4 regions of the Paenibacillus sp. R14(2021) genome follow, and region 4 is predicted to be linked to each of the others. Evidence: a T-box and tRNA genes for the amino acid it is inferred to sense, from the RefSeq annotation. Region 4 holds a T-box; the other regions hold tRNA genes.

Region 1 (7,512 bases), 1.8 Mb from region 4:
CCTTGTCAGGTAAATTCTGACCCGCACGAATGGCGTAACGACTTGGGCGCTGTCTCAACGAGAGATCCGGTGAAATTTTAATACCTGTGAAGATGCAGGTTACCCGCGACAAGACGGAAAGACCCCATGGAGCTTTACTGCAGCTTGATATTGGACTTTGGTACGATCTGTACAGGATAGGTGGGAGCCTAAGAAGCCGGAGCGCCAGCTTCGGTGGAGGCAACGTTGGGATACCACCCTGATCGTATCGGAGTTCTAACCTGGTACCGTAATCCGGTACAGGGACCGTGTCAGGTGGGCAGTTTGACTGGGGCGGTCGCCTCCTAAAATGTAACGGAGGCGCCCAAAGGTTCCCTCAGAATGGTTGGAAATCATTCGCAGCGTGCAAAGGCATAAGGGAGCTTGACTGCGAGACCTACAAGTCGAGCAGGGACGAAAGTCGGGCTTAGTGATCCGGTGGTACCGAATGGAAGGGCCATCGCTCAACGGATAAAAGCTACCCTGGGGATAACAGGCTTATCTCCCCCAAGAGTCCACATCGACGGGGAGGTTTGGCACCTCGATGTCGGCTCATCGCATCCTGGGGCTGAAGTAGGTCCCAAGGGTTGGGCTGTTCGCCCATTAAAGCGGTACGCGAGCTGGGTTCAGAACGTCGTGAGACAGTTCGGTCCCTATCTGTCGTGGGCGTAGGAAATTTGAGAGGAGCTGTCCTTAGTACGAGAGGACCGGGATGGACGCACCGCTGGTGTACCAGTTGTTCCGCCAGGAGCACCGCTGGGTAGCCAAGTGCGGACGGGATAAGCGCTGAAAGCATCTAAGCGTGAAGCCCCCCTCAAGATGAGATTTCCCAATTCGTAAGACCCCTGGTAGACGACCAGGTTGATAGGTTCGAGGTGGAAGTGCAGCAATGCATGCAGCTGACGAATACTAATCGGTCGAGGGCTTATCCTATTGAACCCTGTTAAGGGGTTCACTTCGGAAACCAACCCTAACATCTTCGCTCAGCTAAGTAATGACCTTCGCAAAGGTTCGTATCCAGTTTTCAGGGTGAAAGTTGCCCGAATGTATTACCGTTCCCTGATAGCTCAGTTGGTAGAGCACTCGACTGTTAATCGAGTTGTCACAGGTTCGAGTCCTGTTCGGGGAGCCATTTCTGGAGAGCTGTCCGAGTGGTCGAAGGAGCACGATTGGAAATCGTGTAGGCGCTAACCGCGTCTCGAGGGTTCGAATCCCTCGCTCTCCGCCAGATCTGGCCCGTTGGTCAAGTGGTTAAGACACCTCCCTTTCACGGAGGTAACAGGGGTTCGAGTCCCCTACGGGTCACCATTTTCTCTGAAATTCCTTCAAGAAAACAGTTGCATTGAGCATAAGAAATAGGTTATAGTATTACTTGTTGCTCAAACATGGAGGCTTAGCTCAGCTGGGAGAGCATCTGCCTTACAAGCAGAGGGTCGGCGGTTCGATCCCGTCAGCCTCCACCATAATGATTTACAATGACGCGGGGTGGAGCAGCTCGGTAGCTCGTCGGGCTCATAACCCGAAGGCCGCAGGTTCAAATCCTGCCCCCGCAACCAATTACCTTCGGTGTATACCGAGAATTATAATGTGGAGCCGTGGTGTAGAGGCCTAACATGCCTGCCTGTCACGCAGGAGACCGCGGGTTCGAATCCCGTCGGCTCCGCCATTATAACCAAGTACGGCTCGGTAGCTCAGTCGGTAGAGCAGAGGACTGAAAATCCTCGTGTCGGCGGTTCGATTCCGTCCCGAGCCACCATTCTTGACAAGCAATAATTGAATAACTTGCCGGTGTAGCTCAGTTGGTAGAGCAACTGACTTGTAATCAGTAGGTCGGGGGTTCGAATCCTCTCGCCGGCACCATCATGGAGGATTAGTGAAGTGGCTAAACACGGCAGACTGTAAATCTGCTCTCTCTGAGTTCGGTGGTTCGAATCCATCATCCTCCACCACTTTTCTTACCTAGGGGCATAGTTTAAGGGTAGAACAGCGGTCTCCAAAACCGTTAGTGTGGGTTCAATTCCTGCTGCCCCTGCCAATTAAATATTGTTGTATGGCGATCGTGGCGAAGTGGTTAACGCACCGGTTTGTGGATCCGGCATTCGTGGGTTCAATTCCCATCGGTCGCCCCATTTTAACTAAACCAAAAGCTTTATGTTGGGGATTAGCCAAGCGGTAAGGCAACGGACTTTGACTCCGTCATTCCCTAGGTTCGAATCCTAGATCCCCAGCCATTTTATGCGGAAGTGGCTCAGCGGTAGAGCATCGCCTTGCCAAGGCGAGGGTCGCGGGTTCGATTCCCGTCTTCCGCTCCAATTTTTTATCTGGCGCCATAGCCAAGTGGTAAGGCAGAGCTCTGCAAAAGCTTTACCCCCAGTTCGAGTCTGGGTGGCGCCTCCACAAATTTATACAACATGTGCCCTTAGCTCAGCTGGATAGAGCATTTGACTACGAATCAAAAGGTCAGGAGTTCGAATCTCTTAGGGCACGCCATTAAATATGCCGGCGTGGCGGAATGGCAGACGCGCGCGACTCAAAATCGTGAGGGAAACCGTGGAGGTTCGAGTCCTCTCGCCGGCACCAATTTAAAAATTTCAGCGCTGTATGTACATTATGTACATACAGCGTTTTTGCGTTCTAGTCTTATATTTCAATTTTGTAAAAGGGTGGGGTGTAGATGGTGTTGAATCAGTCAGCAGCCATTCAAGATGAGATTGTTGAAACGTGTCCGCTCTGCGACACGGATGTTCCGAAGAATAAGCAGTTTATGATTTGGCAACCGTGTTCATGATGACTTTGTCCATGATTCCGAAGGTGCTTTCATATTTATATATACATATGTTTACTATGAATCGCAAAAAGAGATGTATTTGGCTGACTACTCGAGCGCAACATTGAGCGGAACGGAAGCTATCATTGGGTTGAACGATACAAATGGTATGGCCGCCAGGCATTTGAGTTCGCCTTACATCGATTTGTTTTAAATCAGCATGGAGGAATTTCTTTAGAGCGGTTAAAACAACGGTGAGTGCGTTGTCCCTCCTTGAGAAGGAAAGAATCAAAACGCGTAGGGCTCCTCAAAGGATCAAGATTGCATTATACGCATCCGCCAACCGCCAATAGGCTTGAATTTTTGAATCATCATTAGATAACAACACCGCAAGTAACATTGAGTATGGAACGTGTACAAGCAATAGAAGCGGAATTGACAGCAGTTGAGCCGACAATGCAACGACGTTTAATCGAGGCTTTTCATGCTGCTCTAAACGAATAAAACACGTTCAAAAGAGGATGAATTTATTTCTTCGTCTAAATAGGCGGAGAAATTAAAAAATTACTAAAGCTTATTTTGTCTGCAGGTCAGTGGTTCTGCAGACTTTGTCAACTAGAGATGTGTCGAAGAGCAGTGAAAGGTACGATAGGAAACACGGATAGGTATAGGCAAGTAGAGGCTAGATGTGTGTTGAGAGGGCTGAACTGCAGTCGTAGCTCATAAAGGAGCAAGCAGGTACAACCTGAATTAAATAGGTGCAAATGACGTTTGAGTCGTGCAGCAAATGCTTTTTATGCATGTGTTCGGTCTTAGGGTCTGCTAGCTCCCCGCCTGAGGTCTAGGGCTAAAAACCGTCGCGGGTCCGTTTTGAATCATGGCAAAACAACCTACAATAAGGACATAAGCAAGAAACGAAACAACGGCAAGGCAAGCAACGTAAGAAACGAATAACAGTAACTTATAGAAAGGCGGTGACTGAACAATGAACGGAAAAAATGCACTTGGCGCGATACTGGTATTGGTCGGAGGACTTATGGTCTTGAAATTCCTGCACATTAATCTGGGAGGCATCATTGGTTTCTTGATGCCCTTCATCCTGATCGGACTCGGCGTTGTCGGCGTAAAAAACAACAGCAAAATAATCGGAGCCGTGTTGATCGTTGTGGGCGGACTTATGCTGCTCGGCAAACTGGCTGGTATTATCACGCTTCTGCTGGCAATCGGCTTGATCGTTTGGGGCGTGTCTTATTTCAAAAATCGTCATAACCGCGTCTAACATACAACAGTGATCGTCATTGAAGTTCTGGAACGGAGGAGGCTTAAATCATGAGCATTATGCGAAGAGTGCGGGATATGACAGTCGCTACGCTAAACGAGCGATTGGAGAAAGCGGAAGACCCAGTGAAGCTGATCGACCAGTTTCTGTGGTCCACAAGGGAAGAAATTATACAAGCAGAGAAGCTGTATCAACAGTGTCTCGGTCACAGCAATCATCTCAAAGTACAGTGGCTGCAGGCGGAGCAGTTAAAGGAGAAACGCGAGCAGCAAGCCATCATTGCCCTTAAAGCCGGCGAAGAACATGTCGCCCGCATCGCGCTGATGGAGAAGGCAGCCAGCGAAGAGCGCGCTAATCAATACCATGAGCTCTACGAGCAGGCCGCGGTGAGCGTGAAGGATCTAGAGGAACAGCTGCGCGAGCTGCGCAGCGAATATCAAAGCGTCTACGATAAACGGGAGTATTTTGCGGCACGAATGGAGTCCCTTCGTCTGCAGCAGCGGCTGAACCAACGATATGCCAATGGCGGTGTGTATAACAGTTCACCGGGCCAACAGCCTTCCGGCATGTTCCGCAAGCTGGAAGACCGGATCAGCGACCTAGAGCTGGAAGCACGGAGCTTACGCGATTTGCGCAAAGCGGGGCAAGAGTTTCTGACCAGTGCAGGACAAACGATGCAATCCGTTATCGAACGGGAGATGGAGTCGCTGAAACGTAAACTGCAGCAGGAAGGATGGAAATCGTAATGAAGAAACTGTATCGGTCGCGCCGCGATAAAAAACTGTTCGGCTTATGCGGCGGACTTGCCGAAATGTTGAACGTCGATGCGACGCTGCTGCGGATTCTTCTTATCGTCGTGACTGTCTTTACAAGCGGAGCATTGATTCTCGTTTATATCTTGGCAGGTTTAGTCGTGCCGAAGGATCCATACGGCGGTTATGGTCCCGGAGCAGGTGGATTCAATGGCGGATGGAATAACGGTCCCTATGGAGGTGGCCAATACGGAAACGGTGGAAACGGTCCGGGTCACGGACATGGAAGCTCCTACGGGAATTCCACAAATCCAGGACCGATGAACAATTGGCAGCATCCACCCGCTCAGACCCAGGCACAACCTGCCTCCAACATTGATGCGATGATGGAAGACTTGGAGAAACGCGCATTGAAGAAAGAAATCGAAGAGCTTCGCGCCAAACTAGCGAAACACGAGAAGGGAGAGTTTTAAACGATGAGTATTTTCAAACGTATGAAGGATATGACGAAAGCTTCCGTACATGAGCTCTTGGACAAAATGGAAGATCCGGTTGTCATGCTGAATCAATATCTCCGCGATATGGAGGCAGAAATTCACACAGCGGAGTTGACGGTCGCGAAGCAAATGGCCAATGAGCGTCGTATGAAACAGCGCCTGGACGAAGCGGAAAGAGGCGGCGTTGACCGCGAAGGAAAAGCCGAAACTGCACTTCGCGCTGGTCAGGAAGAGCTTGCACGCAAACTGCTGGAGGAGAAAATCTTCTTCGATCAAAAGACTGCGGAGTACGCCGAACTGCATGCGAGTGCAAAGACTCAGGCCGAGGAGCTGATGAACCAGCTGCATGGGATGAAGGATGAATACTACCAGCTCCGCAACAAGCGCAATGAGCTCGCAGCCCGCGCGCAAATGGCCAAAGCCAAGAAACAAATGGCACAGGCAGCATCTGTACATTCCATCGAAAGCGGCAGCGCTTCACGCGGTTTCAGCCGTATGGAAGAGAAGATCATGCAGCTGGAAGCAGAAGCGGATGTCATTCGAGGACCGTTCGGAACGTATAACGCTCCTTCCGCAGTAAGCACAGTCGATACGGCAAAGCAATTGAAAGTCGAAGAGCAGCTGCAAGCACTTAAAAGCAAGCTGAACCCGCCATCAGGCGAATAAGTCCACTCCAACAGCTGAACAATATGCCCATTTGGTCGATGCGAGTAAGCGGCATCGGCCACTGGCATGTTTTTACGCGTTTACATAAGGAAGGGGGAGGGCCGTGAGCGAGCATTCGTCCGTGCCGAAGCAAGAGCCGTTAGAAACTCAAGCTGACAGTTCGGAGACGGTTGTGGCAGAGCGGGGCCAATATCCAGTTTACCGCAATGACGGGGTACCGCCGCCCATTCAGGCCGAGAAAAGAAGAAATGCTGCGGAAACGGTGCTGTGGTTATTCGTCATTCTTGGATTAATCGTACTGGTGCTGCAGGGAACCGGCTATGTTAAGCTGTTTGCGCTGCAAAGCAAAGCGGCGCTGATCGGGTTGACGGTCATTGCGGTTGCGCTTGTGCTCGCTGCCGTTTACAGTTATTTACAAGGGATGAAGCTCCGTGCCGCACTTAAGCGGCTGACGGATCAACAACGGCGTAAGCGTCAACGCGTGACATTGCCCGCAGAGGGAAGCAGCAGGGCGGACACGGAAGCGTTGTCCGAGGAGGACGACGTATGGACGGAGCAGGTGCGTTTCTCGGCTGTGATCGAGGAGCGGGAACGTCTGGCCCGCGAGCTGCATGATGCTGTCAGTCAGCAGCTGTTCGCGATTTCGATGACGGCAACGGCTGTCAGCCGTACGCTGGAGAAAGACTGGGAGCGCGCAAAGCGCCAGGTACAGCTCATTGAGGAGATGGCATCCGTGGCGCAATCGGAAATGCGCGCGCTGCTGCTGCATTTGAGACCGGTGCATTTGGATGGCAAGAATTTGAGTCAGGCGCTTCATAGCCTGATTGAAGAATTGAAACAGAAGGTACCGATGGCGATCACGCTGGAAGCGGATGCGACGATCAAGCTGGATTCGGAAGCAGAGGATCATTTGTTTCGAATTGCGCAAGAGGCGTTCTCGAATGCGCTGCGCCACTCCAAAGCGGATCAGCTCAATATCTATCTGCAGCATGCGGGTCCTTACGTCCGGCTGACCATCCAGGATAACGGAAGCGGGTTTAATTTGGAAGAGAAGAAACAAACGTCCTACGGCTTACTCACCATAGAGGAACGGGTCAACGTGCTCGGGGGCTCGATGAAGCTCATTACTTCGCCGGGCAACGGAGTCGTTATCGATATCCGAGTGCCTTCGGCCGTATAGGATGGAGGAGGAATTTCACCGAATGGAAGCGATCGAACGAATGGAAAGCATCGAACAACCGATTAAGGTACTGCTTGTGGATGACCATGAAATGGTACGTATCGGCCTTGCGGCCGTACTCCATACAGAAGACGGCATCGAGGTCGTCGGAGAAGCCAGCAATGGCATGGAAGGAATTCGTCTGGCGCAGGCTTACCATCCCGATGTGGTGCTGATGGATCTGGTCATGGAAGGCATGGACGGGGTGGAAACGACTCGGCGGCTGCTTGAATTGTATCCGGATTGCAAAGTGATCGTGCTGACCAGCTATCTCGACGACGGCAAAATGTATCCGGTTATTGAAGCGGGGGCGT
Region 2 (7,512 bases), 2.3 Mb from region 4:
TACCAAAGGCCGGGTGCCCGCATGGTACTTGCCCATACGGGCACCCGGCCCTTGAATTCATCTTTATTTTGACGAAAGAATAGCTTGCTGCATTCCCTTCTCGCGAAGCAATAGATGAATGCTGCATTCCCTTCTCCCGATGCAATAGATGAATGCTGCATTCCCTTCTCGCGATGCAATAGATGAATGCTGCATTCCCTTCTCGCGATGCAATAGATGAATGCTGCATTCCCTTCTCGCGAAGGGAACGCAAACCAATCATCTTACGCAAACCAATCATCTTTATCAACCTGTGTTTCTCAGCCCCGCTGCAATGCCGTTGATGGTGAGCAGCACTTCGCGCAGGAGCTGCAGGTCGTCTTCTTCGCCTTTGGCGCGGCTGTCGCGGAGTTCGATCAACAGCTGCACTTGCATGTAGCTGAGCGGATCGACGTACGGGTTACGAAGGCGTATCGATTCCTGAATAACCGGAACGTTATCCAAAATCTCCGCTTGGCCCGTAATCTGCAAGATGAATGCGGATGTCCGCTCGTATTCTTCTTGAATTTGCGTGAAGATCCGGTCACGGATCGTTCCATCCGCAATCATGCCGGCATATTCCTTCGCGATTTGAAGATCCGCTTTGGCAAGCGCCATCTGCAAATTATCGATTAACGACGTGAAGAACGGGAATTTCTCGTACATGACGCGCAGCGTTTCCATCCGGTCACTGTCATCTTGAACATAACCTTGCAGCGCCGTTCCAGCGGCATACCAAGCCGGCAGCAAGTAGCGGCTTTGCGTCCATGCAAACACCCATGGAATCGCGCGCAGGTCTTCAAAACGATCGCTGCCTTTACGCTTCGCAGGGCGGGAACCGATATTCAACTCGCCAACCTCAGGCAGCGGCGTTGATTCCTTGAAGAAGGTCATGAAGTCCGGATCACGGAAGATCAGATCCTGATACTTCTGCAGCGCCGTCTCCGAGATACCGCGAGCAATTTCTTCCCAGCCAGCCAAATCGTCGACTTCCTGCTCCGGGTATTTTGCCAAACGAGCCGCCGTCACAAGCGCCCAAGTCGCTTGTTCCAAGCTGCGATAGGCAATTCCCTTCATGGAGTAACGGGAAGACAACACTTCGCCTTGTTCCGTAATTTTAATGCCGCCGCCTACCGTATGCGGAGGCTGCGCCAGAATACTGCGGTTCAGCGGCATGCCGCCGCGACCAAGTGCGCCGCCGCGTCCATGGAAGAATTTCAGCTTTACGTCAAACTTCTTCGCTGCGCTCGTAATCGAGTTGAGCGCAACGCGCAGCTCCCAGTTCGCCGTAACCACGCCGCCGTCCTTATTGGAGTCGGAGTAGCCAAGCATGATTTCATGCAAGTTACCGCGCGCTTCTACAGCTTTCCGGTACACGGGAAGAGCAAAGAGCTGTTCCATAATGCCAGGCGCAGCATGCAAATCGTCAATGGTTTCAAACAACGGCACCGCCTGCAGTGTACAGCGCACCTCGCCGTTCGCTTCTTTGCGGAACATGCCGACTTCTTTGGCGAACACCATGACTTCCAGCATATCGCTTGCACCCTGCGTCATACTGATCAGGTAGCTGGAAATACAGTTAGCACCGAACTCCGCTTGCGCACGGTAAATCGTGTGGTACACATCCAAGCATTCGCGCGTTCCCTCGGAATAAGCAAAATGCGGCGAAGTAAGCGGACGCGGATCATTCAGCAGATCATGCAGCAGTTCGATTTTCTCATCCTCAGAAAGGGCTGCATAGTCGGCTACAATGTTCATGTTCGCCAGTACTTCCGTCATCGCACTCTCGTGCTCCTTGCTGTGCTGACGTACGTCAAGTGCAGCCAGATGGAAGCCGAACAGTTCCACTTGACGGATAAGCTTACGAATATGCGTATCTGCCACGTAATCCGCAAAGTGATGACGCAGGCTGCGATCAATAACGAGTAAATCTGCTTTGAGCTCATCCGCGCTGTTATACCGCTTAGACGAACCCTTCAGCGATTCGTCGAGTGCGTTAGCCAGCTTCTCGAGCATATAGCCAAGCTTAATGCGATAAGGCTCCTTCTCGTTGCGCCACAGTTCCACGCAACGAGTCTCAACGACCTGCTCGCGGTCTTTCTTAATAGACTCGATCAGTTCATCGGAAACTTCAACGATATTCGTGCTGAAGCTCAACTGGCCCATGACTTCTGTCAGCAGCTCTTCGTATTTTTCCAGCGCAAGTCCGCGTTGAAGCTTCAAGGTTTCCCATGTTACACGGGCGGTAACCGAAGGATTGCCGTCACGGTCTCCCCCGATCCACGAGCCAAAACGGAGGTAGGTCGGAACATGCCAGCGTTCAGTTGGATAGTATTTGTCCAAGCAGCGTTCAAGTTCCTCATATACGCTTGGAAGAACTTCAAACAGAGTCTCGTCGAAATAGTACATGCCGTTACGCACTTCATCAATAACCGTCGGTTTACGGTCGCGAAGCTCGTCCGTTTGCCACAAGGTAAGCACTTCGTTCAGCAGCTTCTCACGCAATTTCTCCCGTTCGCGGTATGTAAGCGTCGGGTTGTCCAGCTCCATCATTTCAGAAGCAATGCGCTGATGAATATCCAGTACGGCGCGTCTCGTAGCTTCTGTCGGATGAGCAGTCATAACAAGCTCTAGGGAAATATCCGCAATGATTTCTTTGACGTTATCCACGTCGATTCCGCGATCCTTCAATGTCTGAATGGCGCTTTCAATGGAACCCGGCTGCACCTTCTCACCGGATGAACGCTCATAATCGCGTTTACGGCGAATTCGATGATTCTGCTCGGCAATGTTCACCAGCTGAAAATAAATCGCAAATGCACGAATAACCTGATGGCGGGTTACGGGATTCAGCGTATCAATAACCTGCTTGAATTCCTCGTAAAGCTCAGGTAAAAATTCCGCGCGCAGCGTCTTGCTCATCTCGCGAATTTTCTCGACATTCTCCAGCAGCTCATGACCGCCTTGATGAACGAGTACATCCCCCAAAATGTTACCCAGGAAACGCACATCTCGGCGCAGCAAGTTATTCGCTTGCGGTCGGCTTGTAGTCATTGTTGTTCCAGCATGTTCCGACATTCCAAATCCTCCTTAAGGTTTACAATGCAAAACCGCATTTCAAGCATCGTCGTTGGCTTGCACAGCATAACCGCATAACCAATGCTAAACATAATCTTCGGTTTTTAAAGCAGTACGCAGACCAAAATGTGTATTTACTCAGCCTATTTATAGGTTTTGCCCGCAGCAAACCTCTACATAAGCTAATTTAACCAGAAGTGACGGTTTTTTAACTCTAACCATCATACTACAAATCAAGTACCGGTTGAAGCTTTTTCACATGAGGAATGAAAGCAAATGATAAACATATAAAACAAAAAGCCTTGGAGTCCAAGGCTTTGATTCTAAATATAATGGAGCGGGTGATGGGAATCGAACCCACGCTATTAGCTTGGAAGGCTAAAGTTCTACCATTGAACTACACCCGCAGATAAATATGGTCGGGACGACACGATTTGAACATGCGACCCCCTGGTCCCAAACCAGGTGCTCTACCAAGCTGAGCTACGTCCCGATATATGTATAATCTACTTTAAAAAAAATGGCGCGCCCTGAGAGATTCGAACTCCCGGCCTTTTGATTCGTAGTCAAACGCTCTATCCAGCTGAGCTAAGGGCGCAAAATATGGAGCGGAAGACGGGAATCGAACCCGCGACCCTCGCCTTGGCAAGGCGATGCTCTACCGCTGAGCCACTTCCGCATTTCAGTGTCAGTCGCTTTTTCTTAAGCGCGACAAGTAATAATATATCATGGCCCTAAACAGAATGCAACCCTTTTTGAAGAAAAAAATTAAAAAATTATTGTTCGGGCTGCATCCTGCTTTTTTATCGTGAACTTCGCCAAATTCTCAGCTAACCATTACCGGCTCCAGCCCGATTACTTCCGGTTCCTCTTGGCTTCCTGCCAGCGCGTAAGGAAAGCATAACGGAACGCCGGTACGCGGATCCGGAATAATATCCGTCTCAATGCCGAATACCTCACGCAGTACATCTTTCGTCATAACAGCCTCTGGTGACCCTACGCTTATGACTTTGCCTTTCTTAATGCCTACCATGTGCTGCGCGTATCGTGAAGCATGATTCAAATCATGAACAACCATAACGATCGTTCTGCCCGCAGTCGCATTCAATTGCTGTAGCAGCTCCAACACCTCGAGTTGATGGGCCATATCCAAATATGTTGTAGGCTCATCTAAGAAGAGAAGGTCTGTTTGCTGTGCAAGGGCCATTGCAATCCATGCATGCTGCCTCTGGCCGCCTGAAAGTCGATCGATAGGTCGATCCTTAAACTCCAACAAGCCCGTACGCTCAACAGCCCACTGAATGATTGCACGATCCTCCTTGTTCAAGGACCCAAAACCTTTCTGATAAGGGAAACGGCCGTAAGAAACGAGCTCAGATACCGTCAGCCCGTCAGGCGCCGTTGGATTCTGCGGCAGAATGGCAAGCTGCCTTGCCACTTCCTTGGTAGACTGTTTATGTATTGATTTGCCATCCAATAATACGCTGCCGCTTGAAGGCGACATCAGCCGTGCCATCGTTTTTAAAATCGTGGATTTCCCTGATCCATTAGCACCGACTAAGGCTGTTATTTTCCCTTTGGGGATCGTTATATTCAAGTTCTCGACAATCAGTCGTTCTTCATAGCCAATGTTAAGGTTGGCAGTGTTCATTACGTTCATACCATGTCCACTCCTTGCAGCTCCCATAAAGTGATAATCGTTCTCACAATAAGATACATTCAATGATAACCATTCTCAATTAAACCGTCAAGTTATTCTGGGTAATTTCTAATTCATGTACTTCATATTATATGTTCATGCACATAAATATTCGTACCGTGTATAACTCCGTGTATAAAGGTACATTGCTGGTCGCATTTCCCCCTGCAATTGTTCCTCTTCCCACAGATGAGCTTTGAAATTGTGGACAGCTTTCTCAAGCCCGGCCTGGGTTTGGCCGCAATTTAATCCGAATATCCACAGAGTTATGCACAAAGAGACCCATTACATAAAGGGTCTCTTTGAATTATGCGCGTAGAGGGACTTGAACCCCCACGGTCGCCCGCCAGATCCTAAGTCTGGTGCGTCTGCCAATTCCGCCATACGCGCACATAAAATATATACCATTTTCATTATAAGAAAATGGTGAGCCATGTAGGACTCGAACCTACGACACCCTGATTAAAAGTCAGGTGCTCTACCAACTGAGCTAATGGCTCAAATAAATGGCTGGGGATCTAGGATTCGAACCTAGGGAATGACGGAGTCAAAGTCCGTTGCCTTACCGCTTGGCTAATCCCCATTATCAGAAATTGGTGGAGGCTGACGGGATCGAACCGCCGACCCTCTGCTTGTAAGGCAGATGCTCTCCCAGCTGAGCTAAGCCTCCGAAAATGAGAGAGATGGTGACCCGTAGGGGACTCGAACCCCTGTTACCTCCGTGAAAGGGAGGTGTCTTAACCACTTGACCAACGGGCCTTATGTAAAAATCACTGGAGCTCTCAACCGGGATCGAACCGGTGACCTCATCCTTACCATGGATGCACTCTACCTACTGAGCTATGAGAGCAAAATGGCTCCCCGAACAGGACTCGAACCTGTGACAACTCGATTAACAGTCGAGTGCTCTACCAACTGAGCTATCAGGGAACGGTAATACATTCGGGCAACTTTCACCCTGAAAACTGGATACGAACCTTTGCGAAGTTCATTACTTAGCTGAGCGAAGATGTTAACGTTGGTTTCCGAAGTGAACCCCTTAACAGGGTTCAATAGGATAAGCCCTCGACCGATTAGTATTCGTCAGCTGCATGCATTGCTGCACTTCCACCTCGAACCTATCAACCTGGTCGTCTACCAGGGGTCTTACGAATTGGGAAATCTCATCTTGAGGGGGGCTTCACGCTTAGATGCTTTCAGCGCTTATCCCGTCCGCACTTGGCTACCCAGCGGTGCTCCTGGCGGAACAACTGGTACACCAGCGGTGCGTCCATCCCGGTCCTCTCGTACTAAGGACAGCTCCTCTCAAATTTCCTACGCCCACGACAGATAGGGACCGAACTGTCTCACGACGTTCTGAACCCAGCTCGCGTACCGCTTTAATGGGCGAACAGCCCAACCCTTGGGACCTACTTCAGCCCCAGGATGCGATGAGCCGACATCGAGGTGCCAAACCTCCCCGTCGATGTGGACTCTTGGGGGAGATAAGCCTGTTATCCCCAGGGTAGCTTTTATCCGTTGAGCGATGGCCCTTCCATTCGGTACCACCGGATCACTAAGCCCGACTTTCGTCCCTGCTCGACTTGTAGGTCTCGCAGTCAAGCTCCCTTATGCCTTTGCACGCTGCGAATGATTTCCAACCATTCTGAGGGAACCTTTGGGCGCCTCCGTTACATTTTAGGAGGCGACCGCCCCAGTCAAACTGCCCACCTGACACGGTCCCTGTACCGGATTACGGTACCAGGTTAGAACTCCGATACGATCAGGGTGGTATCCCAACGTTGCCTCCACCGAAGCTGGCGCTCCGGCTTCTTAGGCTCCCACCTATCCTGTACAGATCGTACCAAAGTCCAATATCAAGCTGCAGTAAAGCTCCATGGGGTCTTTCCGTCTTGTCGCGGGTAACCTGCATCTTCACAGGTATTAAAATTTCACCGGATCTCTCGTTGAGACAGCGCCCAAGTCGTTACGCCATTCGTGCGGGTCAGAATTTACCTGACAAGGAATTTCGCTACCTTAGGACCGTTATAGTTACGGCCGCCGTTTACTGGGGCTTCGGTTCATAGCTTCGCCTTGCGGCTAACCACTCCCCTTAACCTTCCAGCACCGGGCAGGCGTCAGCCCGTATACTTCGCCTTACGGCTTCGCACAGACCTGTGTTTTTGCTAAACAGTCGCTTGGGCCTTTTCACTGCGGCCCCCTCGGGCTATTCACCCTACCGAGGCACCCCTTCTCCCGAAGTTACGGGGTCATTTTGCCGAGTTCCTTAACGAGAGTTCTTCCGAGCGCCTTAGCATACTCTGCTCGACTACCTGTGTCGGTTTGCGGTACGGGCACCTTCACCTGGCTAGAGGCTTTTCTTGGCAGCCTGAACTCATGACCTTCGCTACTGCAATTTTCGCTCCCCATCACAGCCCAGCCTTATCGATGTGCGGATTTGCCTACACATCAGCCTCACTGCTTGGACGGGCATCCATCAGCCCGCGTCACTATCCTTCTGCGTCACCCCATTGCTCGTAACGGCTTACGGTGGTACAGGAATATCAACCTGTTGTCCTTCGACTACGCCTTTCGGCCTCGCCTTAGGTCCCGACTTACCCTGAGCGGACGAGCCTTCCTCAGGAAACCTTAGTCTTACGGCGGACAAGATTCTCACTTGTCTTTTCGTTACTCATACCGGCATTCTCACTTGAATGCGCTCCACCAGTCCTTACGGT
Region 3 (7,512 bases), 2.8 Mb from region 4:
TAAGTACCCTGAGGAAGAGAAAACAATAGTGATTCCGTCAGTAGCGGCGAGCGAACGCGGATTAGCCCAAACCAAGGAGCTTGCTCCTTGGGGTTGTAGGACGTCTCACATGGAGTTACAAAGGTGTTGGCTAGACGAAGAGGTCTGGAAAGGCCCGCTATAAGAGGTAAAAGCCCTGTAGTCCAAAGTCAGCACTCTCCGAGACGGATCCTGAGTACCGCGAGACACGTGAAACCTCGTGGGAATCCGGCAGGACCATCTGCCAAGGCTAAATACTCCCTAGCGACCGATAGCGAAGCAGTACCGTGAGGGAAAGGTGAAAAGCACCGCGGAAGCGGAGTGAAACAGAACCTGAAACCGTGCGCTTACAAGAAGTCAGAGCCCTCTATATGGGTGATGGCGTGCCTTTTGTAGAATGAACCGGCGAGTTACGTTCCCATGCAAGGTTAAGGTGAAGAGCCGGAGCCGCAGCGAAAGCGAGTCTGAATAGGGCGAATGAGTATGTGGACGTAGACCCGAAACCGTGTGATCTACCCCTGTCCAGGGTGAAGGTGCGGTAACACGCACTGGAGGCCCGAACCCACGCATGTTGAAAAATGCGGGGATGAGGTGGGGGTAGCGGAGAAATTCCAATCGAACTCGGAGATAGCTGGTTCTCCCCGAAATAGCTTTAGGGCTAGCCTCGGAATTTAGAGTCGTGGAGGTAGAGCACTGATTGGGTGCGGGGCCCGCCAAGGGTTACCAAGTCCAGTCAAACTCCGAATGCCATGTACTTATATCCGGGAGTCAGACAGTGAGTGCTAAGATCCATTGTCAAGAGGGAAACAGCCCAGACCATCAGCTAAGGTCCCCAAGTGTGTGTTAAGTGGGAAAGGATGTGGAGTTGCAAAGACAACCAGGATGTTGGCTTAGAAGCAGCCACCATTTAAAGAGTGCGTAATAGCTCACTGGTCGAGTGACTCTGCGCCGAAAATGTAACGGGGCTAAACACACCACCGAAGCTATGGCTTGCAACTTATGTTGCAGGGGTAGGGGAGCGTTGAATGTACGTTGAAGTCAGACCGTAAGGACTGGTGGAGCGCATTCAAGTGAGAATGCCGGTATGAGTAACGAAAAGACAAGTGAGAATCTTGTCCGCCGTAAGACTAAGGTTTCCTGAGGAAGGCTCGTCCGCTCAGGGTAAGTCGGGACCTAAGGCGAGGCCGAAAGGCGTAGTCGAAGGACAACAGGTTGATATTCCTGTACCACCGTAAGCCGTTACGAGCAATGGGGTGACGCAGAAGGATAGTGACGCGGGCTGATGGATGCCCGTCCAAGCAGTGAGGCTGATGTGTAGGCAAATCCGCACATCGATAAGGCTGGGCTGTGATGGGGAGCGAAAATTGCAGTAGCGAAGGTCATGAGTTCAGGCTGCCAAGAAAAGCCTCTAGCCAGGTGAAGGTGCCCGTACCGCAAACCGACACAGGTAGTCGAGCAGAGTATGCTAAGGCGCTCGGAAGAACTCTCGTTAAGGAACTCGGCAAAATGACCCCGTAACTTCGGGAGAAGGGGTGCCTCGGTAGGGTGAATAGCCCGAGGGGGCCGCAGTGAAAAGGCCCAAGCGACTGTTTAGCAAAAACACAGGTCTGTGCGAAGCCGTAAGGCGAAGTATACGGGCTGACGCCTGCCCGGTGCTGGAAGGTTAAGGGGAGTGGTTAGCCGCAAGGCGAAGCTATGAACCGAAGCCCCAGTAAACGGCGGCCGTAACTATAACGGTCCTAAGGTAGCGAAATTCCTTGTCAGGTAAATTCTGACCCGCACGAATGGCGTAACGACTTGGGCGCTGTCTCAACGAGAGATCCGGTGAAATTTTAATACCTGTGAAGATGCAGGTTACCCGCGACAAGACGGAAAGACCCCATGGAGCTTTACTGCAGCTTGATATTGGACTTTGGTACGATCTGTACAGGATAGGTGGGAGCCTAAGAAGCCGGAGCGCCAGCTTCGGTGGAGGCAACGTTGGGATACCACCCTGATCGTATCGGAGTTCTAACCTGGTACCGTAATCCGGTACAGGGACCGTGTCAGGTGGGCAGTTTGACTGGGGCGGTCGCCTCCTAAAATGTAACGGAGGCGCCCAAAGGTTCCCTCAGAATGGTTGGAAATCATTCGCAGCGTGCAAAGGCATAAGGGAGCTTGACTGCGAGACCTACAAGTCGAGCAGGGACGAAAGTCGGGCTTAGTGATCCGGTGGTACCGAATGGAAGGGCCATCGCTCAACGGATAAAAGCTACCCTGGGGATAACAGGCTTATCTCCCCCAAGAGTCCACATCGACGGGGAGGTTTGGCACCTCGATGTCGGCTCATCGCATCCTGGGGCTGAAGTAGGTCCCAAGGGTTGGGCTGTTCGCCCATTAAAGCGGTACGCGAGCTGGGTTCAGAACGTCGTGAGACAGTTCGGTCCCTATCTGTCGTGGGCGTAGGAAATTTGAGAGGAGCTGTCCTTAGTACGAGAGGACCGGGATGGACGCACCGCTGGTGTACCAGTTGTTCCGCCAGGAGCACCGCTGGGTAGCCAAGTGCGGACGGGATAAGCGCTGAAAGCATCTAAGCGTGAAGCCCCCCTCAAGATGAGATTTCCCAATTCGTAAGACCCCTGGTAGACGACCAGGTTGATAGGTTCGAGGTGGAAGTGCAGTAATGCATGTAGCTGACGAATACTAATCGGTCGAGGGCTTATCCTAACGTCTTTCACAGAGACAACCAGCTAATTGTTTTGCATGAAATCATATTCAGTTTTTAGGGTGTCATCTTTACATAGATTGAAGGTACACCCACCTCGTAGTGGGTTTTTTATTGGCCTTTAGCTCAGCTGGTTAGAGCGCACCCCTGATAAGGGTGAGGTCGGTGGTTCGAGTCCACTAAGGCCAACCATTCCCTTTGGGGCCATAGCTCAGCTGGGAGAGCGCCTGCCTTGCAAGCAGGAGGTCAGCGGTTCGATCCCGCTTGGCTCCACCAAGATTGTTCAACCTATTCCCTGATAGCTCAGTTGGTAGAGCACTCGACTGTTAATCGAGTTGTCACAGGTTCGAGTCCTGTTCGGGGAGCCATTTCTGGAGAGCTGTCCGAGTGGTCGAAGGAGCACGATTGGAAATCGTGTATACGTTAACCGCGTATCGAGGGTTCGAATCCCTCGCTCTCCGCCAGAACTTTTATCGTGATCAGGCCCGTTGGTCAAGTGGTTAAGACACCTCCCTTTCACGGAGGTAACAGGGGTTCGAGTCCCCTACGGGTCACCATCTTCATCTTTCTTTCTGGAGGCTTAGCTCAGCTGGGAGAGCATCTGCCTTACAAGCAGAGGGTCGGCGGTTCGATCCCGTCAGCCTCCACCATAAATGTTTACAATGACGCGGGGTGGAGCAGCCCGGTAGCTCGTCGGGCTCATAACCCGAAGGCCGCAGGTTCAAATCCTGCCCCCGCAACCAATTACCTTCGGTGTGAGCCGAGAATTATAATGTGGAGCCGTGGTGTAGTGGCCCAACATGCCTGCCTGTCACGCAGGAGACCGCGGGTTCGAATCCCGTCGGCTCCGCCATTATAACCAAGTACGGCTCGGTAGCTCAGTCGGTAGAGCAGAGGACTGAAAATCCTCGTGTCGGCGGTTCGATTCCGTCCCGAGCCACCATTTTAGACAAGCAATAATGGAATAACTTGCCGGTGTAGCTCAGTTGGTAGAGCAACTGACTTGTAATCAGTAGGTCGGGGGTTCGAATCCTCTCGCCGGCACCATCATGGAGGATTAGTGAAGTGGCTAAACACGGCAGACTGTAAATCTGCTCTCTCTGAGTTCGGTGGTTCGAATCCATCATCCTCCACCACTTTTCTTACCTAGGGGCATAGTTTAAGGGTAGAACAGCGGTCTCCAAAACCGTTAGTGTGGGTTCAATTCCTGCTGCCCCTGCCAATTGAATGTTGTTAGTTGTTATATGGCGATCGTGGCGAAGTGGTTAACGCACCGGTTTGTGGATCCGGCATTCGTGGGTTCAATTCCCATCGGTCGCCCCATATTAACTAAACCAAAAGCTTTATGTTGGGGATTAGCCAAGCGGTAAGGCAACGGACTTTGACTCCGTCATTCCCTAGGTTCGAATCCTAGATCCCCAGCCATTTATTTGAGCCATTAGCTCAGTTGGTAGAGCACCTGACTTTTAATCAGGGTGTCGTAGGTTCGAGTCCTACATGGCTCACTTTTCTTGTTATGCGGTTGTGGTGGAATTGGCAGACACGCTATCTTGAGGGGGTAGTGCCCACCAGGCGTATGGGTTCGAGTCCCATCAACCGCACCATCAATCACATATGCGGTCATGGCGGAATTGGCAGACGCGCTAGATTCAGGTTCTAGTGTCAGCAATGACGTGGAGGTTCGAGTCCTCTTGACCGCACCATCTGCGGAAGTGGCTCAGCGGTAGAGCATCGCCTTGCCAAGGCGAGGGTCGCGGGTTCGATTCCCGTCTTCCGCTCCATCATGGCGCCATAGCCAAGTGGTAAGGCAAAGCTCTGCAAAAGCTTCACCCCCAGTTCGAATCTGGGTGGCGCCTTGAATGTTTTGTTTTCGATCGCGGGATGTAGCTCAGCTTGGTAGAGCACCTGGTTTGGGACCAGGGGGTCGCATGTTCAAATCGTGTCATCCCGACCATATCCTTATTATTGCGGGTGTAGTTCAATGGCAGAACTTCAGCTTCCCAAGCTGATGGTGTGGGTTCGATTCCCATCACCCGCTTTCCTATTTAACAGAAGCCTTTTATCCATCCGGATGAAAGGCTTCTTGTTGTTTACGGTTGCTGCGTACCGCCAGGTAGACGCCTGATAAACAGAGCGTTAGAATTGAAGAATCCCGCAATAGCTTTATTAATACGCAAAAGAAAAGATGGAGATTATGGAGATTCAACTTGAGCAGCGAACCATTGACGTTCATGTCGCATACGGCGCTGGGAAGAAGCTTTCCATCCATATCGAGCCTAACGGGTTCATTACGGTGAAGGCCCCCAACGGTACAAGCGACGAGCAGATCTTGCGCGCAGTAAGACAGCACGGACAGGCCATTACGGCACAACTGGATCGGCTTGAGAAAGCCCGTGAGGCGCTGCAGATGAAGGATTATCAAGAGGAGGGCAAGTTCCTCCACCTGGGGCAATATTGCCTTTTGAGTGATTTAATTAATACAACGGCACGGAATGAAGAAGAACTTAGACAGCGTTTGAAAAAGTTTTATTTTGCAAGCTGCAAGAAGGTTGTTTTGGAACGTATTCTAATATATCAAAAGCAGCTGAAAGTAACGCCTAAATCGATTGAAATTGTCGAGTCCAGCACGAAGTGGGGAAGCTGCAGCTCGAAGAAGCAGCTAACGTTTAACTACCGGCTAGCCATGGCCCCGATCGAGGTCATCGATTACGTCATTATTCATGAGCTATGCCATCTTGCGCATATGAATCACGATCGGTCATTCTGGAGATTGGTAGGGAGTATTATGCCGGACTATAAAGAGAAGGAAGCGTATCTGGCGCGATACGGACAGGCCATGACGCTTTAAGGTTTGCCCCGGCCTGTCTGTTTTCATCGGCTATTCGTTCAGAATGAGGTCGATTCTGTTTGCAATGAGCGTTGACGTTTGCCCCGTTGTGTTCTGACCCGCAGAAGAAGGCTCTGGCTTCATTTATAATCGTTTCGTTTATTTTCGAAGGCGTTCTGACCCAGTGAACAGCTCCCGTTAAATTCCCCTTCAACACATCCAGCTTTTCATTGTCCACACAGCCACTCCATGGATCGTACCCGATTGTTTCAGCTTGTCCACCTGCATGTCGTAAGCATTCTTGTTGATCGGGAATCCGCGGCTGTCGGCAGACGCATCGGCAACCGACTGCGCTACATCAATGCTGCTTGAACTCCCCCTTTTCCCGCAATTGCTGTTCCACATCCATAAAATCTTTCCACGTCCAGCTGCTGTCGTTAATCGGTACACCAGTCTTGGCGATTGCCGCGGTATCTCCGAGCTTGTCTAGATCAACGAGCAACCCGCGATGCGCATGGGCCTCCATAGGCAATATATCTAATTCGATCAAATCGGACCTTTGCCCACTAGAAGAAATATTTAACATCTCCGTTACATAAAAATGATAGGCATTTAATACCCAAGTCATAAACTTCTAGTTAAACAGACCTATTGGAGGATGTCATTATGTGGCGAAATGTCGTATATTTGTCGATGAAATGGAAGCTGATTTTAAGTTTCGCTGCCATTGCTCTTCTCTTTGCGGGAACGGCTCTTTACCAAGGCAATAAAACGAAGCTGGTAGAAGTATCGATGGAAACGCAAAAAGCGGAGATGGAGAACCGTATCACGGTGGCTAAAATCACGCAGCTGCTGCAAGAAATGAACGGTTTGGAAACCAACTTGGCCAAATCAAGCGATTTGGAAGCCGTTGATCCTTTTGCAGAGAAGAAAAAACAGCTGTTTGCCGAAATGGCATTGATTACGTTTGCGGCCGATACGGATTCCTATCAAAAATTGCAAGGCTTGCAAAGTCAGGGTAAGGCGTATACGGCCTACTTTGACGGTCTGGTGGATACGATGAACGATGTAGATCTGGATCCCATGGCTGCTCTGGATAAAATCGACGAGCTGCATACGAAGGCTATTGCGTTGAACCAAACGATGCTGAAGGACAATGAACAATTATATACGGCCGCTGCCGACAATGCCGAGCAGGCGCAGAGCCATTCTTTTGCATTGCTGAACCAGACGATGTCGATTTCCGTGTACGCGGCGGTATTCGTATTTATATTCACGATTGTGGTCGCGTTCCTGCTTATCCGTTCCTTCTTGCTCCCTGTGAACAAGCTGCAATCGGCGCTGCGGAAGATCGCCGATGGAGACCTGAGGCATCAGATCAACTCTTCTTCTAACGACGAGTTAGGCCGCCTGAGCCATCATTTCGATCACATGGTGAACAGAGTGCGGGACATGCTTCAGCAAACGCTTGCCGTCGCATCTTCGCTTTCCGCTTACTCGCGCTCATTTCAACAATCCTCTTCGATTACCGCCAATTCGAACCAAGATATCGTAAAGACCATACAGGAAATTTCCGTAGGCGCAGAGCAGCAGGCTGGGCAAACGGAACAAAGCGCCGGACTGATTCAGGAGCTGAACCAGGAAATCCATGCGATCACGGCATATACCGAAGCTATGCTGACGACAAGTAATGAGGCCAATCAGAATACCCGCAAAGGAGCTGCGGCTGTTACCGAATTGAAGAGAGCCTCCGAGTTCTCCCGCGATTCGATTGGCAAGGTGTATGAGGCTTTAAGCAGACTGACCGAGTTATCGAACCAAATCTCGAAAATCACGAATTCCATTACGGAAGTATCGAATCAAACGAATGTTCTCGCTTTGAACGCGGCTATCGAGGCGGCTCGGGCGGGGACCTATGGGAAAGGCTTTGCGGTGATTTCCGACGAAGTTAGGAAGCTGTCGG
Region 4 (7,512 bases):
ATCGTTTCGCGCATCTTAGGCAGCGCCTCCTGCTTGTAGCTACTAATGGAATCCAGCGCTGACAAAACATCCGTAAAGGCTTGCTTCAGCGTATCGACGGAAATGCTCGTTTCAAGCGACTGTTTATGAATTTCGGCGCCCTGCTCCTTCAACATTCTCGACGTGCCCGCAATGAGCTCGTTCGTCGTTTGGTTCAAGAGCTCGATCTTCTTGAGCACGATCTTCTGATTGTAGAGTGCGCTCGCTACGGTTACGGAAATTTTGAGCGCGGAGATCGTGATGTTCTTCGCGCGGTCTACCCCGCGAATCAGCTCTTTGTTATTCCGAATGACCACCTCGATGGCCATAATGCCCTGCTGATTGACGACCAGCATCTGCTGCAGGTCCATCACGCGCTGGCGCAGCGGGAACAACACTTCCTCCGTGATGAACCTTACTTTGTCAGGATCCTCATTACGCGATGCAGCCGCTTCGATCTGAGCGGCGATGGAATCATCCATCAGCATGCCCAGCTGAATTTCTTTCTGCAGCTTCTTGGTCAGGTCTCGCAGCTGCTGCTGCTCGATCTCCAGCGTCGTATTGTCGTTCTTAAGCGTAAACTTCCCTTTATCGAGGGAGACGACAATATCCCCAATGACGTTGTCAGCCTTCTGATATTTGAGAAAGTAAGCGCGCATCGGATTAAACAGCTTACCGAGAAGCCCGCCTTTGGCAAAATCGACGATGCTCGGGTCCAAATCCTTCAGCTGGGTGTGGAGCTCAGCCAGTCCTTTGGCAACCTGACCGCCCTCGTCTCCGGTTTTGGCGAGATTGCCGACCGATACTTGCAGCAGCGCATTTTTGTCCGAGGATGATCTCATGGTGTTCAGGCCGAATGTATCGATGGATTGCAATATTTCCCTGCGTTTCTCCAGCGATTCCAGATCAAGCGCCATAATCATGGCAACGTTAGCCTCCGCTGCTTCCTTCAGCTTGGCAACCTCTTCGGGCACCGGCTTCACTTCTTGCTCGATCACGGCTTTGATTTCATCGGAGCTGGGCACTTCCATTGAGAACGACACACGGTTTCCTCCTCTAGGATAAAGTTACATTTGGACGTTAAACAAGTTGCCGATCTTATAGACGACATCATCTGTATCTGCGTTAATGCTGGCTGCCTCATTAATGCTCGAAATGCTCTGCAGCGCCTTGATGTTGGCATTGTAGCCGACGGTATAAATCGGGATTTTGTAAGACTCGATCAAGCCCTTGATCTCATTAAGCGAGAGTCCCTCGTTCGTCTCCCCGTCGCTCAGGACGAAGATCAGCGGTTTCACGTTGGGATTGGCCTTCAGCTCGTCTTGGAGCATCTTCATCGCCACGACAATACCGTCGAAGGTCGCCGTGCCGCCGGCCGCTTGCAGACTGTCAACCGCACCCACGAACATCGATTGCTGCAGCGTATCGTATTTCTTGATCGGCAATTTGATGCTAACGTCGTCGGAATACGAGACGAGGCCAATGCTGTTGTCTTTGCCCAAATACTTCTGTCCCTTGAGCAGCGATTCTTTGAGCCGATTTAGCGGTTCGCCTGCCATACTGCCGGAAGTGTCGGTTACGAATACGGCCGCAATGGGCTTGCTCCCGTTCTTCTTCTCTTTCCATAGCTTCTGCGCGGAGGACAGCAGATTGCCATCGACTGGCGCGAGCTCAGACTTGTAGTCTTCAAGCCCATTAAAGCCCTTCTCCTTAGCGGCTTGCTGGTACTTCGGCTGCGTGACGAACTCAGCAAACTTCTTAATGATGTCTAATTTATCAGATGAAATATCACCTAGCGCATACAGCGGACTGTCATGTCTAACCCCGAACGGCGTAAAGACGTAACCGCTCTCTAGATCCGGTGCATTGACGAATGTCTGGTATTCCAATACAAAGCCGTCAAGCATGCCGGACTTCGCCGCATCGCGCATCTGAATCGTGGTCGACGCGATAAACGGAACATTGGCTTGGAACTTCTCGAACGCTTGAACCGCCTTATCGCCGAGAATATTGGAGCTGTCGAACGTATTGAGTGCCGTAACGAGGAAGTTCAAGCCAGTCGAGCTGGCGAAAGGATCCGTATAGCCCATGGAAAATTCATTATTGGCGATCGCTTCCGTTACGGATTTGACGTTCACCGATCCGTACTTGTCTACCAAAGCATCGTACTTGGCCTTTGCAATGACGATGCCAGGTACATTCCCGACGAGGCGCCCCGACACGAGCTGCGTCTTGATCCCGCTTGCCTTTACCATCTCGCCCCACAATTCGTTGGAAGGCGTGAACGCATCTGGGACGTATTTGCCGGATTTAATATAATCAGCTGCCGTTCCTGAAGCGATATTGCGAATTTTGACGGAGGCAGGCTTGCCGTCTACCGTAAGATTGGCTTGGTTGAATGCAGCTGCCGCTTCTGTCAGCCAGCCGTCTACGCCAGTCCCCGACTTTTCCGTGGATGAGAAGATCTCGACGAATTGATCGGTTGTATTAGGGACCGTAATCGGAAACTTCGAGATATCCGGCAGCGAATCCGCAACGTCCGCAGGATCGAGGTCGATCTGCCCTTTCACCGGCGTCTCTGTCGTAACTGAAATATCATCGTACAGCTTGCTTAGCTGCTTCCCCGCATCTTCGGCGGTCACTTGGGATTTGGACTTTCCGAGATTCGAAGTCAAATTGATTCCAAAATAGACAAGACCGAATACGCATACTAGAAAAATACCGGAAATTAGAAAGAACTTCCCCTTTTTCACCATTCAGAGCACCTCTCATTGTTTGTATAATTTCGTTTGCTGGATTAACGCGTCGATCTCTTGCATACATGGCATATTCTCAATGTCACCCGGCTCGAAGCTGTCGAGGCGCGAGATTTCCAGCAGCAGCTTATCTAGCTTCAACAAGATTTCTTCATTGGTTCCTAGGGAATTCTTGACGAAGGTAAGGTACTCGTTGTACATCGCCGTCTTCTCCTGGAGAAGATCCTTCGGAAGCGATGCTGCCTGCCTCCCCTGGAGACGCTTGAACTCCGACTCGTCAAAGACGCTCAGTCGATTCAAGATGCTGCGAACGTTCAAATAAAATAGTTTTTCTACTTCAAGAATGGTAGAAGCGAACTTCTTATAGCTGAGCTCCGCCGGATCGAATCGCTGCTGAAGCACGTTCAGCAACGTATCCTTCTTCTTATGTAAGCGGTCCAGCTGCTCCAGTGCCAGCGTGATCTCATGCTCCAGCGCTTTCATTCGCTTATAACGGGACAACGCTTCAATGTAATCCTCGTGCGTTCTGATTTCCTTTACCGGAAGCGCAAGAGGAGGTTTAAAGAGCAGTGCGTAGCTCCCATAGAGAAGCGCAAGCGCACTGGCAAGGAACAACGTGATTCCGCATGCTGCCGAGAAGGCGCTGCCTCCGATCTCGAGGCCGATGAAGCCGGGAGACAGCACCAATACGTTTACGGCCGCCACGCCAAGAAGCAGTCCCAGTAGTTTAATAAACGATGTTCCAGTCAAGCCCGATTCCTCCCGCTCCCCGCATAACTGCACTATATGTACGTCCCAAGCTGGAATAAGTTACATGCAGAACGCCGACACCTGATGTCTGAAGGTCGATCAACGGTAATTTCCTCCGCTTCTAATAGTTATGATTTGGAAATTATACCATATGCCATTACATAATATTCAATAAAATAGCTAGATTCCGAGTTTAGCGATCATGCAATAAAAAAAAGCCGCGAAGAACGCGGCTTTGTAGATCTTATATGACTCAAATTCGGCTTATTTCTTATTCCACGAATCCTTCAACGGCACCGTTCGATTGAAGACGAGGTTCTCGCCGGGCGAATGCTTGGAATCGACGCAGCAATAACCATGGCGGAAAAGCTGAAATTGCTGCTCTGGCCGAGCATGCTTCGCGAACGGTTCGATCCAAGCATTACTCACGATTACAAGCGACTCCGGATTGATGGCATCGGCCCAATTTCCGCCGTCCTCCCCCGGAACGCTTGGAGCAAGGAGCAATTCATGGTACAAACGCACTTCTGCTTTCACCGCTTGCGCAGCGTCTACCCAGTGAATCGTTCCCTTCACCTTACGGCCGGTAAACCCCGTACCGCTCTTGGTGTCCGGGTCGTACGTGCAGCGCAGCTCCGTAATTTCACCGGTCAATTCGTCCTTGACGACTTCCTCGCATCGAATGAAATATGCGCCCTTCAATCTGACCTCGGCATGCGGACTTAGGCGGTGGAAGCCCTTGGGGGGAAGCTCCTCGAAATCGTCACGCTCGATATACAGCGTTCTGGAGAAAGGAACCTCTCTGCTTCCAAGGGATGCGTTCTCGCTGTTGTTGTCGATCATCAACATCTCCGAAGCCCCTTCCGGGTAGTTGGTGATAACGACCTTGAGCGGCTTCAGAACGGCCATGACGCTCACGGTCTTCTCTTTCAAATCCTGCCGTAGGCAGTGGTCCAGAAGCGAGATGTCCACGGTGCTTTGGGTTCGGATGCTGCCGATCTCAGCAATGAAGCTGCGGATGCTCTCCGGCGTATAGCCTCTTCTGCGCATACCGCGAAGCGTAGGAAGCCGCGGATCGTCCCAGCCATCTACGTAACCGCCCTCAACTAGCTGACGCAGGAACCGCTTGCTGGTCACGACGCCCGTTAAGCTGAGCCGTCCAAACTCCCTTTGCCTCGGAGGCGCGGGGATATTAAGCTCCCGCAGCACCCATTCGTACAAGGGCCGATGGTCCTTGAACTCGATCGAGCATAACGAATAGGTGATGCCCTCGATGGCATCTTGAATCGGATGGGCAAAGTCGTACATCGGATAGATACACCAATCGCTGCCTGTTCGATAATGGCTGGCATGAACAATACGGAACAAGATGGGGTCGCGCAGGTTGATGTTGGGCGAGCGCATGTCGATTTTGGCACGGAGGACGCTAGCGCCTGCCTTGAAATCGCCGTTTCTCATGCTCGCGAACAGGATCAGATTCTCCTCAATGGATCGTTCCCGGTAGGGACTGTCTACGCCCGGCTCCGTCAAGGTGCCCCGATAAGCGGACACGTCCACCGGCGTCAAGTCGCAGACGTACGCTTTGCCCCGCTTGATTAGGATGACGGCGGCATCGTAGATACGTTCCGCGTAATCCGAGCCGAAGTAGATATGCTCCCCGGGATCGTATCCGAGCCACTTGATATCCTCAATAATCGCGTTCACATACGCGATGTCCTCCTTGAGAGGGTTCGTATCATCGAAGCGCAAATGGAACTTGCCGTTATAGGTTTGTGCGATCTCGACATTCGTCTGGATCGCGTAGGCGCTTCCGATATGCAGATAACCGTTCGGCTCGGGCGGAAACCGCGTGCACATGGTTCTGTCGAACGGAGCTGCATCGAGCTCCTCGTTTATTAATTTAACTAGAAAATAATCGGCCGTGCGAGATGTTTCGTTATCCAATGTCGGCGCCTCCTAATGAATGGGTATCGTAATAACCGGCACAAAAAACAAAAAAACTTCACCTCCAAGACCTGTTGTCTTGGGGACGAAATTTTCGCGGTACCACCCCAGATTCATTAATATGTCGCCATATTAACCTCTTCAAGTACGGCATTGCAGCAAGCCATGCGATACTCTAGCCCTGTAACGGGAGCGCCCGTCCTGCCATCCCCGAATCGGTTCCGGCATGCTGCTCAGAGGCTTGGTTCACGAACAGGCGCTTTGCTCCTTCTCAGCTGCCGGAGCTCTCTGTGGAAGCGTGTTGTCCGCTACTCTTCTCATCATCGCGTTTGAATATTTTGTCTAGGATAACAAATGAATATCATGCTTGTAAACGGCTAAATGTCCGGGATTGATACTAATTAAACGAATATTCTGTAACTTCGCGGTTGCCTGCGTAATAGTTCGCATACGATATGAACCGTTCTGCCAATGAAGTCCCCTAATATGGCTGCCGTTATTCCGGATACGCGGTTAGCGGCATTCCATTCGGTTTGACCGTGTCTTGCCACGAATAGCTTCATCCCTGCATGCGCCCCTCATTTCATCCTTATACCGCACATTATTCGATCCCAATAAGAAAGAGGCGAACGCTGCGGCCCGCCCCTTCTCCTATTCGCATATGCGTCTTAATCGAAGTAAACAGGCTTGCCTGTTTCGGCAGAAATATAGACGGCTTCAAGAATTGCCGATACCACCATCGCTTCTTCGGGCTTCACGAGCGGCTCCGTGTCATTCACGATACAATGAATCCACTGCTTCGCTTCATACTCGAAATCGGTCATTTTCTCGCCCCTGAACAGCTCCCTTGCGTTCGGATCCACATTAATGACGTTCAGGAACAAGCTTCCGTCACGCTCGCCGTTGATCCGCAAGCCGTCTTTGAAATCGGCGCCGCCCTTGGTTCCGCACAAATACGAGCCTTCCGACTTCGCGATGTTCAGCATCCAGCTGGTTTCAATCGACACGACGGCGCCGTTCTTGAACTTCACGTAGCCGAAGGCAGAATCCTCCACCTCGAACTGATCCGGTTCCCAAGAGCCCCATTCGTTTGCGGCATTCGGCGTATGCTTCAACTTATGAAACACACTGCCCGTCACGCTCTCCGGCTCGTAGTTGTTCATCAACCACAGTATCAGGTCTAGCGAATGCGTGCCGATATCGATCATGGGACCGCCGCCTTGCTTCTCCTTGTCCAGAAAAACGCCCCAGGTCGGAACGCCTCTGCGCCTCGTCGCGACCGCCTTCGCGTAATAGATCTCGCCAAGCTCACCGTTCACAATCATCTTGCGCAGGAGCTGCGAGTTCGCCTTGCTCCGGTTCTGGTATCCGATCGTCAGCTTCTTGCCGGTTCTGACGTGGGCGTCGACCATGGCCTTTGCCTCGGCGCCGGTCTTCGCCATCGGCTTCTCGCACATGACGTGCTTGCCGGCTTCCATCGCATCAATCGAAATGACCGCATGCGAAACGTTCGGCGTCAGCACGTGGACGACTTCAATGTCCTCCATGGCGAGCAGCTGCTTGTAATCCGTGTACACGCGCGCGCCTGGAACCCCGTACTTCAACGCCGCCGCGCGGGCTCTCTCCTCATTCAGATCGCAGAACGCGACCATTTCCGCCTCTTCCACCTTAGCCAGGCTCGGCATATGCTTGTCGTTCGCGATCATGCCGCAGCCGATAATGCCTATTTTCACGGTCCGCATCGCTTATCTCCCTCCCGAACGCTTGAATTCCACGGTTCTTCGTTCACGATGCGCGATATAAGCTGCTTCCAGCAGCTCCGTCAGCTTGGTGCCATCCTCCAAACCGAAAGGCATCGGCTCGTCGTTCAGCAGGCTGTTCACCCACTGCGTAAGCGGGAGCGGCTGCTCCTTCGGCAGTCGGCTTGGCGTTATCCATCCCTGCAGCGGCGAATTCGCGTGCTTGGAAATGAATTTGACGCTCTCTCCGGAGATGATCAGCGTGCCTTCCGTGCCGTACAGCTCGAATGCGGCAGGCGTCTGAT

What was found. A T-box is a leader RNA that pairs with one kind of tRNA and senses whether it is charged. The one in region 4 lies ahead of KXU80_RS05720 (glutamine--tRNA ligase/YqeY domain fusion protein), so its partner is inferred to be a tRNA-Gln.
Positions count from the first base shown of each region.
Region 1: it has a tRNA-Gln gene. The T-box ahead of KXU80_RS05720 (glutamine--tRNA ligase/YqeY domain fusion protein) is inferred to sense a tRNA for this amino acid. The anticodon was not compared.
Region 2: it has a tRNA-Gln gene. The T-box ahead of KXU80_RS05720 (glutamine--tRNA ligase/YqeY domain fusion protein) is inferred to sense a tRNA for this amino acid. The anticodon was not compared.
Region 3: it has a tRNA-Gln gene. The T-box ahead of KXU80_RS05720 (glutamine--tRNA ligase/YqeY domain fusion protein) is inferred to sense a tRNA for this amino acid. The anticodon was not compared.

Region 1 is NZ_CP080269.1:2,959,280-2,966,791, reverse strand. It holds rRNA gene KXU80_RS13860 (23S ribosomal RNA) at 1-951, shown strand, start outside; tRNA gene KXU80_RS13855 (tRNA-Asn) at 1,075-1,150, shown strand; tRNA gene KXU80_RS13850 (tRNA-Ser) at 1,156-1,246, shown strand; tRNA gene KXU80_RS13845 (tRNA-Glu) at 1,252-1,326, shown strand; tRNA gene KXU80_RS13840 (tRNA-Val) at 1,406-1,481, shown strand; tRNA gene KXU80_RS13835 (tRNA-Met) at 1,498-1,574, shown strand; tRNA gene KXU80_RS13830 (tRNA-Asp) at 1,608-1,684, shown strand; tRNA gene KXU80_RS13825 (tRNA-Phe) at 1,699-1,774, shown strand; tRNA gene KXU80_RS13820 (tRNA-Thr) at 1,803-1,878, shown strand; tRNA gene KXU80_RS13815 (tRNA-Tyr) at 1,883-1,967, shown strand; tRNA gene KXU80_RS13810 (tRNA-Trp) at 1,980-2,053, shown strand; tRNA gene KXU80_RS13805 (tRNA-His) at 2,072-2,147, shown strand; tRNA gene KXU80_RS13800 (tRNA-Gln) at 2,174-2,249, shown strand; tRNA gene KXU80_RS13795 (tRNA-Gly) at 2,256-2,330, shown strand; tRNA gene KXU80_RS13790 (tRNA-Cys) at 2,342-2,415, shown strand; tRNA gene KXU80_RS13785 (tRNA-Arg) at 2,432-2,508, shown strand; tRNA gene KXU80_RS13780 (tRNA-Leu) at 2,517-2,598, shown strand; gene KXU80_RS13775 (LiaF transmembrane domain-containing protein) at 3,771-4,064, shown strand; gene KXU80_RS13770 (PspA/IM30 family protein) at 4,115-4,810, shown strand; gene KXU80_RS13765 (PspC domain-containing protein) at 4,810-5,289, shown strand; gene KXU80_RS13760 (PspA/IM30 family protein) at 5,293-5,979, shown strand; gene KXU80_RS13755 (sensor histidine kinase) at 6,083-7,159, shown strand; gene KXU80_RS13750 (response regulator) at 7,182-7,512, shown strand, end outside.
Region 2 is NZ_CP080269.1:3,484,982-3,492,493, forward strand. It holds gene ppc (phosphoenolpyruvate carboxylase) at 286-3,096, opposite strand; tRNA gene KXU80_RS16210 (tRNA-Gly) at 3,430-3,503, opposite strand; tRNA gene KXU80_RS16215 (tRNA-Pro) at 3,513-3,589, opposite strand; tRNA gene KXU80_RS16220 (tRNA-Arg) at 3,618-3,694, opposite strand; tRNA gene KXU80_RS16225 (tRNA-Gly) at 3,701-3,775, opposite strand; gene KXU80_RS16230 (ABC transporter ATP-binding protein) at 3,923-4,756, opposite strand; tRNA gene KXU80_RS16235 (tRNA-Leu) at 5,106-5,185, opposite strand; tRNA gene KXU80_RS16240 (tRNA-Lys) at 5,220-5,295, opposite strand; tRNA gene KXU80_RS16245 (tRNA-Gln) at 5,303-5,378, opposite strand; tRNA gene KXU80_RS16250 (tRNA-Val) at 5,390-5,465, opposite strand; tRNA gene KXU80_RS16255 (tRNA-Glu) at 5,480-5,554, opposite strand; tRNA gene KXU80_RS16260 (tRNA-Thr) at 5,570-5,645, opposite strand; tRNA gene KXU80_RS16265 (tRNA-Asn) at 5,650-5,725, opposite strand; rRNA gene KXU80_RS16270 (23S ribosomal RNA) at 5,849-7,512, opposite strand, start outside.
Region 3 is NZ_CP080269.1:4,335,184-4,342,695, forward strand. It holds rRNA gene KXU80_RS20195 (23S ribosomal RNA) at 1-2,724, shown strand, start outside; tRNA gene KXU80_RS20200 (tRNA-Ile) at 2,838-2,914, shown strand; tRNA gene KXU80_RS20205 (tRNA-Ala) at 2,923-2,998, shown strand; tRNA gene KXU80_RS20210 (tRNA-Asn) at 3,015-3,090, shown strand; tRNA gene KXU80_RS20215 (tRNA-Ser) at 3,096-3,186, shown strand; tRNA gene KXU80_RS20220 (tRNA-Glu) at 3,205-3,279, shown strand; tRNA gene KXU80_RS20225 (tRNA-Val) at 3,297-3,372, shown strand; tRNA gene KXU80_RS20230 (tRNA-Met) at 3,389-3,465, shown strand; tRNA gene KXU80_RS20235 (tRNA-Asp) at 3,499-3,575, shown strand; tRNA gene KXU80_RS20240 (tRNA-Phe) at 3,590-3,665, shown strand; tRNA gene KXU80_RS20245 (tRNA-Thr) at 3,694-3,769, shown strand; tRNA gene KXU80_RS20250 (tRNA-Tyr) at 3,774-3,858, shown strand; tRNA gene KXU80_RS20255 (tRNA-Trp) at 3,871-3,944, shown strand; tRNA gene KXU80_RS20260 (tRNA-His) at 3,970-4,045, shown strand; tRNA gene KXU80_RS20265 (tRNA-Gln) at 4,072-4,147, shown strand; tRNA gene KXU80_RS20270 (tRNA-Lys) at 4,155-4,227, shown strand; tRNA gene KXU80_RS20275 (tRNA-Leu) at 4,241-4,326, shown strand; tRNA gene KXU80_RS20280 (tRNA-Leu) at 4,339-4,425, shown strand; tRNA gene KXU80_RS20285 (tRNA-Gly) at 4,429-4,503, shown strand; tRNA gene KXU80_RS20290 (tRNA-Cys) at 4,508-4,578, shown strand; tRNA gene KXU80_RS20295 (tRNA-Pro) at 4,600-4,676, shown strand; tRNA gene KXU80_RS20300 (tRNA-Gly) at 4,690-4,760, shown strand; gene KXU80_RS20305 (M48 family metallopeptidase) at 4,917-5,570, shown strand; gene KXU80_RS20310 (hypothetical protein) at 5,908-6,177, opposite strand; gene KXU80_RS20315 (methyl-accepting chemotaxis protein) at 6,216-7,512, shown strand, end outside.
Region 4 is NZ_CP080269.1:1,185,694-1,193,205, forward strand. It holds gene KXU80_RS05705 (toxic anion resistance protein) at 1-1,061, opposite strand, end outside; gene KXU80_RS05710 (vWA domain-containing protein) at 1,086-2,774, opposite strand; gene KXU80_RS05715 (hypothetical protein) at 2,787-3,524, opposite strand; gene KXU80_RS05720 (glutamine--tRNA ligase/YqeY domain fusion protein) at 3,789-5,468, opposite strand; T-box leader at 5,547-5,801, opposite strand; gene KXU80_RS05725 (Gfo/Idh/MocA family protein) at 6,137-7,210, opposite strand; gene KXU80_RS05730 (Gfo/Idh/MocA family protein) at 7,214-7,512, opposite strand, start outside.